Regions from separate parts of the Brevibacillus sp. genome, predicted to be linked through region 1. Evidence: a T-box and tRNA genes for the amino acid it is inferred to sense, from the RefSeq annotation. Region 1 holds a T-box; the other regions hold tRNA genes.

Evidence for each region. The T-box of region 1 lies ahead of leuS (leucine--tRNA ligase). A T-box ahead of a tRNA ligase gene usually reads a tRNA of that ligase, here a tRNA-Leu.
Region 2: it has a tRNA-Leu gene. The T-box ahead of leuS (leucine--tRNA ligase) is inferred to sense a tRNA for this amino acid. The anticodon was not compared.
Region 3: it has a tRNA-Leu gene. The T-box ahead of leuS (leucine--tRNA ligase) is inferred to sense a tRNA for this amino acid. The anticodon was not compared.

What each region holds. Positions count from the first base shown of each region.
Region 1 covers NZ_DOTK01000063.1:7,492-11,950, reverse strand. The annotation lists gene yqeK (bis(5'-nucleosyl)-tetraphosphatase (symmetrical) YqeK) at 1-7, shown strand, start outside; gene rsfS (ribosome silencing factor) at 7-363, shown strand; gene DEP07_RS19080 (class I SAM-dependent DNA methyltransferase) at 369-1,106, shown strand; T-box leader at 1,158-1,399, shown strand; gene leuS (leucine--tRNA ligase) at 1,529-3,946, shown strand; gene DEP07_RS19070 (hypothetical protein) at 4,028-4,201, shown strand; gene comER (late competence protein ComER) at 4,234-4,459, opposite strand, start outside.
Region 2 covers NZ_DOTK01000026.1:25,145-29,603, forward strand. The annotation lists gene DEP07_RS05830 (hypothetical protein) at 79-402, shown strand; gene DEP07_RS05835 (hypothetical protein) at 1,071-1,709, opposite strand; tRNA gene DEP07_RS05840 (tRNA-Gly) at 2,303-2,376, opposite strand; gene DEP07_RS05845 (hypothetical protein) at 2,591-2,893, opposite strand; tRNA gene DEP07_RS05850 (tRNA-Leu) at 3,146-3,227, opposite strand; tRNA gene DEP07_RS05855 (tRNA-Tyr) at 3,277-3,361, opposite strand; gene DEP07_RS05860 (hypothetical protein) at 3,467-3,778, opposite strand; gene DEP07_RS05865 (thioredoxin family protein) at 3,847-4,413, opposite strand.
Region 3 covers NZ_DOTK01000005.1:61,102-65,560, forward strand. The annotation lists gene DEP07_RS01010 (FecCD family ABC transporter permease) at 1-682, shown strand, start outside; gene DEP07_RS01015 (FecCD family ABC transporter permease) at 679-1,683, shown strand; tRNA gene DEP07_RS01020 (tRNA-Leu) at 1,850-1,933, opposite strand; tRNA gene DEP07_RS01025 (tRNA-Val) at 1,943-2,018, opposite strand; tRNA gene DEP07_RS01030 (tRNA-Glu) at 2,069-2,142, opposite strand; tRNA gene DEP07_RS01035 (tRNA-Ser) at 2,147-2,239, opposite strand; gene DEP07_RS01040 (phospholipase A2 family protein) at 2,404-2,688, shown strand; gene thiM (hydroxyethylthiazole kinase) at 3,209-4,021, opposite strand; gene DEP07_RS01050 (hypothetical protein) at 4,011-4,459, opposite strand, start outside.

The DNA of each region.
Region 1 (4,459 bases):
GTTTTGATGGTTAAAACAGTAGAAGAGTTGGCTCGCTTGGTAGTGAAGGCAGCCGATGACAAAAAGGCAGAAAATCTCAAGGTGCTGGACATCAGCAAGCTGTCCGTCATTGCAGATTACTTCATGATTTGCCACGGAAACAACGAGCGCCAAGTACAGGCAATCGTGCGCGAAATTCGCGACCAGGCCCATAAAAACGGCTATGATGTTCGCGGGATCGAAGGGGCAGACGAAGGACGCTGGGTGCTGGTTGACCTGGGAGATATCGTCATTCACGTCTTCCACCGGGAAGATCGCGAGTTTTACAACCTGGAGCGCCTGTGGAAGGATGCAGAAGAGGTTTCCTTCGCTGTGCAAGGGTAATAAAGATGGCCTACGCACACATGGCCGCCGTCTACGATGCGTTGATGGCAGACACCCCCTACGATCAGTGGCTCGATTGGATTGAGCGTAGCTGGCAAAAAGGCAGCGCACCCAAGCGGATTATCGATCTCGGCTGCGGGACAGGGACGATCGCCATTCCGCTGGCGAAGCGGGGCTATCGCGTCACAGGTGTCGACCTCTCAGCCGAAATGCTGGCGATTGCCTACGATAAAATGCGCCAGGAGCAAGTAGAGGTAGCGTGGGTGGAACAAGATATGCGCGAGCTTTCCTTGCCGGAAGCCGATGCGGTCATTTCCTTGTGCGACTCTCTCAGCTACTTGACAGAAGAGGCGGACGTGCAAGAGACGTTCCGACGCGTGTTCGCTCATCTTGCTCCAGGGGGAAGCTTCTTGTTTGATGTGCACAGTCCGTACAAGATGCTGCACGTTTTCGGAGACGAGACGTTCACCTACGTCGACGACGAGGTTTCGTACATTTGGCAATGTTTCTGCGACCCGCTTCGCCTGGAAGTAGAGCATCAGCTGACCTTTTTCATCCGCCAGCCAAACGGCTTGTACGAGCGGATGGAGGAGGAGCACTGGCAAAGAGCTTACCAGCCTGTGCAACTGATGCGCTGGCTCGCGGAGGCCGGGTTCACGGACATCGTCATTACGGCAGACTATTCGGACTTGCCACCGCAGGAAGCGAGCGAGCGCCTGCTTTTTTCCGCACGCAAGCCATAAAGTTTGACATGGTTGGTTCCAATTGACTATAATGGCGTTATAACTGCAAATTTCGACGCGTTTAAGAGGAATAGTAGGAATATGCCCCGCGAGCATACAGAGAGTTGACGGCAGGTGCAAGTCAACCCGGGATCGTCCGAACTCGCCTCTCAGCACTCGCCTTGAAGGCCATTCTAATATGGTTGTGTAAGGGTGGGCGGCTCATCCCCGTTACGGATTTAAGCGGGTGGATGCTTTGCATTCGCCAATGTGGGTGGTACCGCGGGAGTATAAACAAACCTCTCGTCCCTTTCGTTCAAGCGATTGGGGCGTGAGGTTTTCTTTATATGGCCGAAAGGCAGTTTGGATCATGATGTTGGCAACAGCTTGGCATAGCCAAGTTTTCTACTTTTTTACCTATTTTAAGATGGGAGTGCTCTACCATGGTTTTCAGTCATCGTGAAGTCGAAAAAAAATGGCAACAATACTGGGAGCAAAACAAAACCTTTAAAACATCAGAAGACCCAGGCAAGCAAAAGTTTTACGCTCTCGATATGTTCCCGTACCCTTCCGGTGCAGGGCTGCACGTCGGACACCCGGAAGGCTATACGGCTACCGATATTTTGTCCCGCATGAAGCGGATGCAAGGCTACAACGTGCTTCACCCAATGGGGTGGGATGCGTTTGGTCTGCCTGCTGAGCAATACGCGCTCGACACAGGCAATGACCCTGCGGAGTTCACGGAAAAAAATATCAACACGTTCCGCCGCCAAATCAAGTCTTTGGGCTTCTCCTACGATTGGGACAGAGAGATCAACACGACTGACCCGCACTACTACAAATGGACCCAGTGGATTTTCACGAAGCTGTATGAGCACGGCTTGGCGTACATTGACGAAGTAGCTGTAAACTGGTGCCCTGCACTGGGAACGGTGCTGGCAAACGAAGAAGTCATCGATGGCAAGAGCGAGCGCGGCGGACATCCAGTCGAGCGCCGTCCAATGAAGCAATGGGTGCTGAAAATTACGGCCTATGCGGAAAGACTGCTGCAAGACCTGGAAGAGCTGGATTGGCCGGAGAGCATCAAGGAAATGCAGCGCAACTGGATCGGCCGCTCCGAAGGGGCAGAAGTTACTTTTGCCGTCGACGGACACGATCAAAGCTTTACCGTCTTCACGACGCGCCCGGACACGCTCTACGGCGCTACTTACGCGGTACTCGCTCCAGAGCACAAACTGGTTGAGCAGATTACCAGCCCAGAGCAAAAAGCAGCCGTAGAAGCTTATCTGGAGCAAGCCAAACACAAAAGCGATCTGGAACGTACAGACCTGGCAAAAGAAAAGACAGGGGTATTCACCGGGGCATACGCCATCAATCCGGTAAACGGCGAGCGCCTGCCGATCTGGATCGCGGACTACGTGCTGATCAGCTATGGAACCGGCTCGATCATGGCGGTACCTGCACACGACGAGCGCGACTATGAATTTGCAAAAACATTCGACCTGCCGATCAAAGCAGTAATCGCGGGTGGAGACATTTCCAAAGAAGCGTACACAGGCGATGGAGAGCATATCAATTCCGGCATGCTCGACGGTCTGAACAAAGAGCAGGCGATCAACAAAATGATCGAATGGCTGGAAGCCGAAGGCAAAGGAAATCGCAAAGTGACCTACCGTCTGCGCGACTGGCTGTTCAGCCGTCAACGCTACTGGGGTGAGCCGATTCCGATTTTGCACCTCGAAGATGGCACGATGAAAACTGTTCCCGTATCCGAACTGCCGATTATGCTGCCAAAAACAAAAGAAATCAAGCCATCCGGCACGGGCGAATCGCCGCTTGCCAACATTACCGACTGGCTGAACACCGTCGATCCGGAAACAGGCATGAAAGCGCGCCGCGAAACCAACACGATGCCGCAATGGGCGGGCAGCTGCTGGTACTTCCTGCGCTTTATCGATCCGCACAACGATCAAGCCATGGCTGATCCGGAAAAGCTGAAAGAATGGCTGCCAGTCGACATCTACATCGGTGGAGCAGAGCACGCGGTACTGCACTTGCTGTACTCCCGTTTCTGGCACAAATTCCTGTACGACATCGGCGTCGTACCTACCAAGGAGCCATTCCAAAAGCTGTTTAACCAAGGAATGATCCTCGGCGAAAACAACGAAAAAATGAGCAAATCCAAAGGCAACGTCGTCAACCCTGACGATATCGTACACAGCCACGGCGCCGATACGCTCCGCCTGTACGAGATGTTCATGGGGCCGCTGGATGCTTCCATCGCCTGGTCGACAAAAGGCCTCGATGGTGCGCGCCGCTTCCTGGACCGCGTATACCGCCTGTTCGTGCAAGACAACGGCGAGCTGAACGAGAAAATCGTCGATACGAAAAAAGCGACGAGCATGGAGCGCGTTTACCATCAAACCGTGAAAAAAGTAACCGAAGACTACGAGGGCCTGCGTTTCAACACAGGTATCTCCCAACTGATGGTATTCGTGAACGAAGCGTACAAAGCAGACGTTCTGCCGAAATCGTACATGGAAGACTTCGTAAAAATGTTGTCGCCAATCGCTCCGCACCTGGGTGAAGAACTGTGGGAGAAGCTCGGACACAACGAAACGATCTCCTACGAAGCATGGCCAACTTACGATGAGTCGAAGCTGGTGGAGGACGAAGTGGAAATCGTCATCCAGATCAACGGCAAGAACAAAGAGAAGTTGCTGATCGCTTCCGATTCGACCAAGGAACAAATGGAAGAGCTGGCGCTTAACAACGACATGATCAAAGAACTGATCGATGGCAAAACGATCGTCAAAATCATTGCCGTTCCTGGCAAACTGGTCAACATCGTCGTTCGCTAATCGATTCGAGTGAACAACCATACAAGATTATTTGCTTGCTACTTCTGTCTTTAGCAATCACTGCTGGTTAGAAGAGGGAGCATGATAATCCAAACGGAAAAAAGGAGTGGAGCCTGCACGACAGGCGTCCCACTCCTTTTTGATTATCTGCGTGCGGGTCCGGCAAGCAAGCCTGTCACGCGGCGTCTGATCAAGCGTACTGTCACGCAGCCTATCACGCGCCCGGGTCAAGCGTACTGTCACGCGATCTTTTAATCGACCTGTGCAACGATCAGCACATATGCAAGCTACCGGGGCTGCTCATTCAAGTAACGGTCAAGCAGTTCCTGATCCTCGGAAAATTTCGCTCGTGTGCGCTGGAATACTTCTCTGAAAATGCCTGGAAACTTACTTTGCAAAGGAATCAAACCTTCCCCGGTGATGCCTCCCGGGACGCAGACCCGTTGCTGCAAGGAAGGGAGCGTAAATTTTTCTTCCCGAAGCAAGTCAGCCACGCCGATCAGCATCTGCGAG
Region 2 (4,459 bases), on a different contig from region 1:
GACATTGTAACTAATTACCATCATCTTCGTCCTTATAGATGGAAACAGTTTCCGTATTAGAATCGGAGGTAATTCATTTTGCACAAAAAACTTTTTGCATCTGGAAGCTTAATAGTTGTTCTGCCTCTCTTGTTTGCACTTTTAATTCCTGCAAGTTTTTTCCTTGGGCCATCACCAGCCCAGAGAAATGAATTTGACTGGAACTTACAAGCCGGTTCTGCCAATGGAATTGTAGCCAAAACCCCAATTGATGTAGCGAGTAATTTGTATTATAATGGCAGGCCATTACGGGATGCACTGGTAAAAGTAACTTACTTTGACAATAACCAAAATGCAAGCATTGTTATGCAACCTTATGAGGATGGATATGAAGGGACAATTTACTTCCAACAAGGGATGTAAAAATACATAATAAATACAGGAAAAAAATACAACTACGATGACTGCTTTCCGCTATATTCTACAGGTCAGCTACTTAGTATCTTGGGGTTACTTTCTTTTACGCTGTTCTCTCACGGTGAAGGGTGGTCAATGTTAATGAGAGGTGAATTAATCACCAAAACGGATGAGTTTCTTGCTGATGCCCTCTTTGAAATATTGAAGAATCACTTCGTCTTGTAGATTACAATACCTTTATGTAAATTCTAAATTTACCAGTCAACTTTTGTTTTCTGTCATTGGTCAAGTAACTTTTCCGATAATTCATTTAAACAAGAAAACTTTTAGGAGAGTAAACATGATGGAAATCAAACATTACATTACTACAAACAAGCCATACGAACCTAAAATGATATCAAAGTAGCAATTGACTTTTTAAATCGCGGCAATCGAACAACCGAAACATGGATTTATTCGTCTTTCCAAAAATGTTTTATACTAAACAATTTTATCAAGAAGCCCTCCCTCCTATAATGGAAGGAGGGCATTTACTATTCTTTAATGATCACTTGGTAGCACATAGGCGCTCGCTATAGAGCTGACACTTGCAGATAAGACTTTTCAAGAGAGATTGAAACAATACATAATCGGCGAAATTTCCGAGTTCGTTCATTTGTCGGACTACATGAAAATCAATCTGGTATGCAATAGCCGGCAGGAATTGGGGTTATTACATAGTAGAGGGTATATCCATTGCCATCCCAATTGCACAACTCATTTGCTCCGTATAATGCAGTAAGCACTGCAGCTACAGCAGCCGGAAGCTTAAGATAGGAAGCTAGTGCTGCACCTCCGATTCCTGCTGCCAACGCTTTTCCTATCTTTGTGGCTTTACTTGCACTTACGTAGTATTCGAGATAAAACGCCATAGGCTGTATGTTCTTGGTTGACTGCTTAGAACTGCAAGCTTTACTAGAATTTGTGTTTATGATATCTGCTTTTGTATCTAAAATATTCTTGCCTACGATCATATTCCCTTTTTTAATTTCGTTATTTGCGAAGCTAATCATCTTTTCGAATTCTTCAAATGCTTCTTGGCTGACCCCAGCTTCTTTGGAGTTGCTGTACCCATTTACAACTATGCCGTCCTTGACAAAGGTCTTTTCTTCCAAATCCGATTTTGCAATTTCAAGCAGTAGATCAAGATCACGGTCATCAATTTGTTCTGCTGCATGAACATTAGGTACCGCTACCTGAGAGTATCCACTCAATAGAAAAGCTGTAGTCAATGCAACTGCTAGTAACGATTTAGTTATTTGATTTTTTTTCACTCGTCTTTCCTCCACCGCTATAGTCCAGATAAGTCATCCAAGCAACAACCGCAACTGTGATAACTACAGAAACCTTTTTACTTATTCCCATGCTAACGTCAAGATCAAAAAAACTAAGTGCCAACAGCCCAAGAAGTATAACCAAGAGAATTTTTTTGATAATATCACCTCAAATCAGCGTTCTCTTAATCATAATAATGGTAATAAAATGAAAATGATGCAAAAAAATGTCGACACGAAATATAAAAATTTGTAAAATCATAAACGCTTAGTAAGAATAAACAGGAGTTAGCTCGAATCCTTTACTCTAGCCCATTCATTAACCATTTACAAAGGGCTATCCTCTAATATGTTTATAAGGTCCAAAAATGGCTTGGTCATAAGAAATATCAAACAATCGCAGATATCTATGCGCACGTTACAACAAACTTTGCCAGGAAGCTGCCTTGAAATTGGGCAAACTCAACCCGTGAATGAGCGACGACCAATACATTTCATCAACAATCCGTCAACAACTCCGCTTTTCTGAACTTAACTCACCCACACAAAAAGAAAAAACCTTGATCCCTCAAGATTTTCACGCATTACCTCTATGGAGCGGGTGATGGGAATCGAACCCACGCTACTAGCTTGGGAAGCTAGAGTTCTACCATTGAACTACACCCGCAAGTTCACTTTTCTACATCAAGCCACACATCCTGCAGCAACAAGCGCAACAATGAGAAAAGTTACTCACTTCAAATATTTAACAATAATAAGTATACCGCCTCCCCATCCTTTTGTCCACCCCTGCCCCGCTCACGAATGCGGGCGGTTGGAAATCAATGCGCCTGCGATTAAAAACACCACCAGAAAGGCTCCCGCCATCCGCAGAGTGTAAATTAAGGAAGGACAACATCGCCAATGTCTGCGACCAAAAAAGGGGCGAAATATTGGATGCACGCCCATGAAGAAACGAGAAAAACGAGCGAACCAGAAAACGAAATTTTCACAAACCGCAATATTTCCGTCGAGCGATCATCCACCCTTGTCATATAGGCATAAAACGCATAGAGTGGCAGCACCAAAGCTAATCCCGTCGCCGCCCAGGAAAGATAGCCGAACACAAACCTCGCGATCAGATACGATATGACTAAAAAGATAACACCAAGAACAGCTCCCACAATGTACTCCCACTTATTCATACAGCCCTCTCTTCCCTTGCCAGCAACTCAAAAGTAAACGATTACTATTGTACCAAATATCCCCATAATCTGGCGAAATTTTCGAAGTTCATGTGGGATTCCTATAGTTTCTTGTGGTTTCACGAGTGACGTTTTGGAGCAATTTCTTGAGCGTTTATTGCGCCATGCATTATGCACTTAAATTTCTGACCGCCGCCACAAGCAAACAAAAAAACTCTCGGAATAAACATTCCAAGAGTCGTCTTTCAGATATGGTGCCGGTGAAGGGACTTGAACCCCCACGGTTTCCCTCACGATTTTGAGTCGCGCGCGTCTGCCATTCCGCCACACCGGCATGTAGAAAACTGTAGTTACATACTAGCACATTTCTGCTAGAAAATCAATGGTGGGGAGAGACGGATTCGAACCGCCGAACCCGGAGGGAGCAGATTTACAGTCTGCCGTGTTTAGCCACTTCACTATCTCCCCAGCTGAATAACGTGCGCCTCTTCCTTACCGCTTGCGCTTGTCCGAGACGACGTTATTTACTCTATCATGGACCACAAGTTTCGTCAATAGGTTTTTCTCATTTTCTTACGGGCTTACGACATGCTTTAAAATATCTTGTGCCCATTGTTGAAAAACAGCAAGCGCCTGCTCCACCTCCCCAAACGAAAGTTGCTCCTCACAGGAGTAGTCCGGAAAGTCCAGGATGCGGTTTTTGCGAATCATGACGTGGTCTGCCTCGCATTTGATCTCCAAAAAATAAGGCACAGACTCATCTACACCAAAGCGATTTTCCAAAAATTCATAGGTGCGCACCCACTCTAAAATCCGCACTTCGGAAGGCTCCAGACGCAAAACTTGCTCCAGGGACATGATCGTTTCGTTTCCGTAATAATGCATCCAATCTCAGCCTCTCTGCATGAAAATAGGCGGAGCCGCGACTCCGCCCTGTATGTTGTTCGCGTTTGTTAAATCGAGGAGAGCAGCTCTCTCAGTTCTTTGACAATGACTTGCTGGTAGCCCGTGCCTTCTCCGTACTGTTTGAGCATTTCTGCGCGAGCGACCTTGATGTTTTCTTCGTAGTCAGGGGCGTTGCGATCTGGGTTTTGCTGTTTGAACGCTGTCATGATTGCCTGTACGTGGCTAGGTCTCGGGCCCCATTTTGCCAGCACGTGTCCGCCTGTATCTGCGAAAATGACGACTGGAATGGCGCGACCGCCCATCGTGAGAAACTCATCCATCAGGTCGAGGTGGTCTTCCATGACCAAAATTTCAACAGGCATCTCTGTTTCTTTTAAAGCGTGGAGAACGACCGGCAAGTTTCTGACCACATCTCCGCACCATTCTGCTGCCAAAATCAAACATCTGAGATCATCCCGATGCTGCAACGAGGCAAAAAAGGCCTGGTCCTGTTCATCTGCCCAAGCAAACGCCTCTGACCAGTTTTGGAACGTATCCTGATTTTTGGTCATGCCTTCGATGAAAGCTTGCGGTTTCAACCCTGTGCGAAACTTGTGTGCGACATTTGCAGCCATTTGCTCTCCTCCAGTATATGTATGGACTTGTTCTTGTATCTTTTCC
Region 3 (4,459 bases), on a different contig from region 1:
CGGACTTGCCTTAACCGGATCGTCCCTGCCGATGAGCAGCATGATCTGGATCGCGCTCGGCGGAGCGGCGATAACTTCCTTGTTCGTATATACGCTGAGCATGCAGGGGGGCGGCGGTTTCGAGCCGATCAAGCTGACGCTGGCCGGGGCGGCTGTTGCTGCCTTCGCGTCCTCGGTCACCTCAGGGATTATGCTCATTCACAAGCATTCGCTGGAAACGGCGCTGCTCTGGATGATCGGCTCTGTATCGGGTCGAGAGCTGGGCCATCTGCTGTTCGTCCTGCCGTACTTGTGCGTCGGCTGGCTCCTCGCAATGCTGATCGCAGGCTCCCTCAATGTGCTGGCGCTAGGCGACGACAACGCCAAGTCGCTCGGTCAGCGGCTGACACTGATCCGGGCCGCCTCCGCGCTCGCAGTCGTCCTTCTGGCTGGCAGCTCCGTAGCGGCGGCGGGACCGATCGCCTTCGTCGGACTCATCGTGCCGCATCTGTGCCGATACGCGGTAGGCAGCGATCACCGCTGGCTGCTTCCTTACAGCGCCTTGACCGGAGCGATTTTGCTGGTAGCGGCTGACCTCGCCGCGCGCTTCGTCCTTATGCCGAAAGAAGTCCCGGTCGGCGTGGCGACGGCGCTGATCGGCGTTCCGTTCCTGATCTTCGTGGCGAGAAGGAGGAAGTCATGAAGAGACGTCCGACATGGAAAAATGCGACGATCGTAAGCTCGCTTGCCGTTGCGGCTTTGATCCTCGCCGTCTTCTGTCTGTCGCTCGGCAGTGTATCCATTCCGATTCGGGACGTGGTCCTGTCGCTTGTCGGCATGAACGGCGAAGGAAGCGATCTGATTATTACACAGTTTCGTTTGCCACGCATCGTAGCGGCGCTCCTGATCGGCGCGGCATTGGCTGTTTCCGGCAGCCTGCTGCAAGGAGTGATCCGCAATCCGCTCGCTTCTCCGGACCTGCTCGGCGTTACGGGCGGCGCTTCGGTAGCAGTGGTCGCTTTTATGACCGCCTTTACCAGCTACAGTATTCATTACGTGCCGATCATCGCGATCGCAGGGGCATTCGCCGCTGCTTCGGTCAACTACTCGTTCGCCTGGAAAAAGGGAGTCACTCCGTCCCGGCTCGTGCTAATCGGTATCGGCATCTCGACGGCGATGAGCGCCTTGACGATGTTTTTGCTGCTGAGCGGCCCCGCCTATCTCGCAGCCCAGGTGCTGAACTGGATGACGGGCAGCTTGTACGGGACGAACTGGAGCTATATCAAGGCCATCTGGCCGTGGATCGTCGCTTTGATCCCGCTGTCGCTCTTGTATGCGAAAGAGCTGGACATTCAGGCGCTCGGCGAAGAAACAGCGATCGGTCTCGGCAGCAGACTTCAGATGAGCCGAATGGTCGCGATGCTGCTCAGCGTCGCCCTCGCCGGGGTAGCGGTCGGCATCGCCGGAACGATCTCCTTCATCGGCCTGCTTGCCCCGCATATGGCGAGAAAGCTCGTCGGCAATCGCTACGGAATCGTCATCCCGACGGCAGCGCTCATCGGCGCAATCGTGCTGCTGCTTGCCGATCTGGCGGGACGAATGCTGTTCTTGCCGCTCGATATTCCTGCGGGCGTATTTACCGCCGGAGTGGGCGCTCCGTTTTTCCTGTACCTCCTGTTCAGGCGCAAACGGCCAGGGGCATGATCGGCAGAAGCGAAAAGGAGTCGGAGGCTGGTCCCCCGGCTCCTTTTTCTGTATGGATGGGATTTTTGTTTTGCATGGCCAAATGCTTGTACATGATTTGGAAATAGCAAAAAGGCTCCTGTTCTGCCAGAAACAGCAGAACAAGAACCTTTCATTGATAAAGCGATGCGGTCGAGAGGACTTGAACCTCCACGGTGTTGCCACCACTAGAACCTGAATCTAGCGCGTCTGCCAATTCCGCCACGACCGCGTATGAAAATGGTGGAGGCTGACGGGATCGAACCGCCGACCCTCTGCTTGTAAGGCAGATGCTCTCCCAGCTGAGCTAAGCCTCCACAATACCCCGACTTTCGCCGGGGCCCCAACCAGTTGTTGGGCTTCTAAGTGACCCGTAGGGGATTCGAACCCCTGTATGACAGCGTGAAAGGCTGCTGTGTTAAACCGCTTCACCAACGGGCCAAGATGGCGGATGGAGTGGGATTTGAACCCACGAGACGGGTCGACCCCGCCTACACGATTTCCAATCGTGCTCCTTCGGCCGCTCGGACATCCATCCATCTGTATCACTTGCCGAGCTGTACAGCTCAGGCAAGAATTAATCTATCATATCTAGCAAACGATTACAAGATATATTTTAAAATTTGTGGGAATTGCCTAAAGCAAGTTTCTCCCTCCGCCAATATGCTACCAGTAATCATCTATGTTGCGGAGTGATGACAGGTGGGCAGAAGACGACGGCGGGCAAGACGTATCCCTTGTTTGTACGGAAATTGGTGCGGGCCAGGCTGCTCTGGACCAGGCGCCCCTATCGACGATATCGACCGTTGCTGCAAAAAACATGACTACTGCTACCAGAAGCGCGGCTACTTTTCGTGCAGCTGCGATCAGGAGCTGCTGCGCTGTTTGCAGGACAAGATCGATATGAGCACGGAAAAAGGCAGGATGGCTGCGATGATTTCCGCCTATTTTTCCCGATCGAAGTGTATTCCTGACGACATGAAGTAGCCTTTTTACGAATTGTCATTCTTATCATTCTTTATACAAAAAACGGTAACTACTTGGACATAATTCCGCCATATTTCCCGTGATTTTCCTTGGCTTTTTTTGGTACTCTATTGAATGTCCAAGGAGGTTACACGCCGTGGAAGTACACATATGCACCGACGCCCGTGCTGCACTGTCGCTTAAAAGAGAAGTGATCTGCCATGGGATTTCCTGCTTTTACGTCCGCAAGTTTGAAAATGATCAAGTAGAATTTGTATTCCTAGCGCTCTCGGAGCACCAAAAGAAGCTCTTATGCTATACGCTGCGAAATTACAGCTACGCCCTAACTTATCTAGCCTAATCATAGCCATACAGTCGCGATCATTTTCGTCCCCTGGAAAACAGGGGATTTTTTCATTCCCAAAGCACATGCCCAAGCGGTGAGACGGGAAGAAGCTGCTCTTCCCGCCCCACCCAAGGCAACTTGCTGCCAAAATCCGGCTTCTCGGCTTCCGAACAGCGACGAGTCTGCTTTCGGTTCTTACAGCTTATGCTGTTCGATCTTGCCCAGCCGATGGATATCGTCGGCCGATACGGAGGACAGCGCATCCAAAAACTGAATCTGGAAGCTGCCCGGACCGTCTGCCGCCGATTTTTCCGCTGCTTTTTGCGCAGCCACACCGTATGCGACGAGCGCAGCAGCCCCAGCCGCCAACGTGTTTTCGGCAACAGCGGCAAAAGCCCCCATGACGGAAGTCAACAGGCAGCCTGTTCCCGTCACTTTGGTCAAGATCGGATGGCCGTTGTCGATGGCGTACACCGTACTGCCATCTGAAATGACATCCACCTTGCCCGTGATCGCCACTACCGTCTCCAGCTTCTCGGCAGCTGCTTTGGCGAGCGAAGCGACATCTCCGCCTGCCTCGCCTGCGTCCACGCCTTTAATCTCCCACGATTCCCCGATGACGTTGGCAATCTCCGCCGCATTTCCGCGAACCAGGGCGATATCTAGCTCGCGCACGATTTTTTGTGCCGTTTCGGTTCGATACGGGGTTGCTCCTGCGCCTACCGGATCGAACAAGACCGGAACGTGGTGCTGATTGGCCGATTTGCCCGCAATCAGCATCGCCTTTACTTCCCGCTCGCTCAAGGTGCCCATGTTCAGGACGAGTGATCCCGCGATTTTCGCCATGTCCGCCACTTCTTGCTTCGCATAAGCCATGACGGGAGATGCTCCGAGCGCGAGCAAGCCATTGGCTGTAAAGTTGGTCACGACAACGTTGGTGATGTTGTGCACAAGCGGATTGCGCTCCCGTACTTTTTCAAGCAGTTCACTGATCGCTTCAAGCTTCACGTTCGCCTTCCCTCTCTTTCTTATCTACAGAGCGGGGAACCATCTTGAACACTTCCACGATTTTCCCCAGCTCCGGATGATCCTGTCTTACTCCTATGATGATATAGGAATGATGCAAGACAGGCAATTCAGGCGAGCTGGCAACCACCTTCCAGAGCGTGTCCGTATCGTCCCGCACCTTTGCCAAAAAAGAAATGCGCCCCGCCCGCTGCTGCAAAATTTCAAAGTCCTCCAGCGTACCGCAAATCTTCAAACGTTCATCCGGATGCGCGATCCGGTTTTCCTCTACCCATTTTTCCTTCAATTCCTCGACTTTGAGCGATTTCCACCGATCAAGAAACTCCCAATCTTTGGAATGCGGGAAAATATGCTTCGTCTCTTCCAGGAAGGTGTTGTATTCTCCATGCAACTGATCGACGTATTCGTCCACATCTTCCG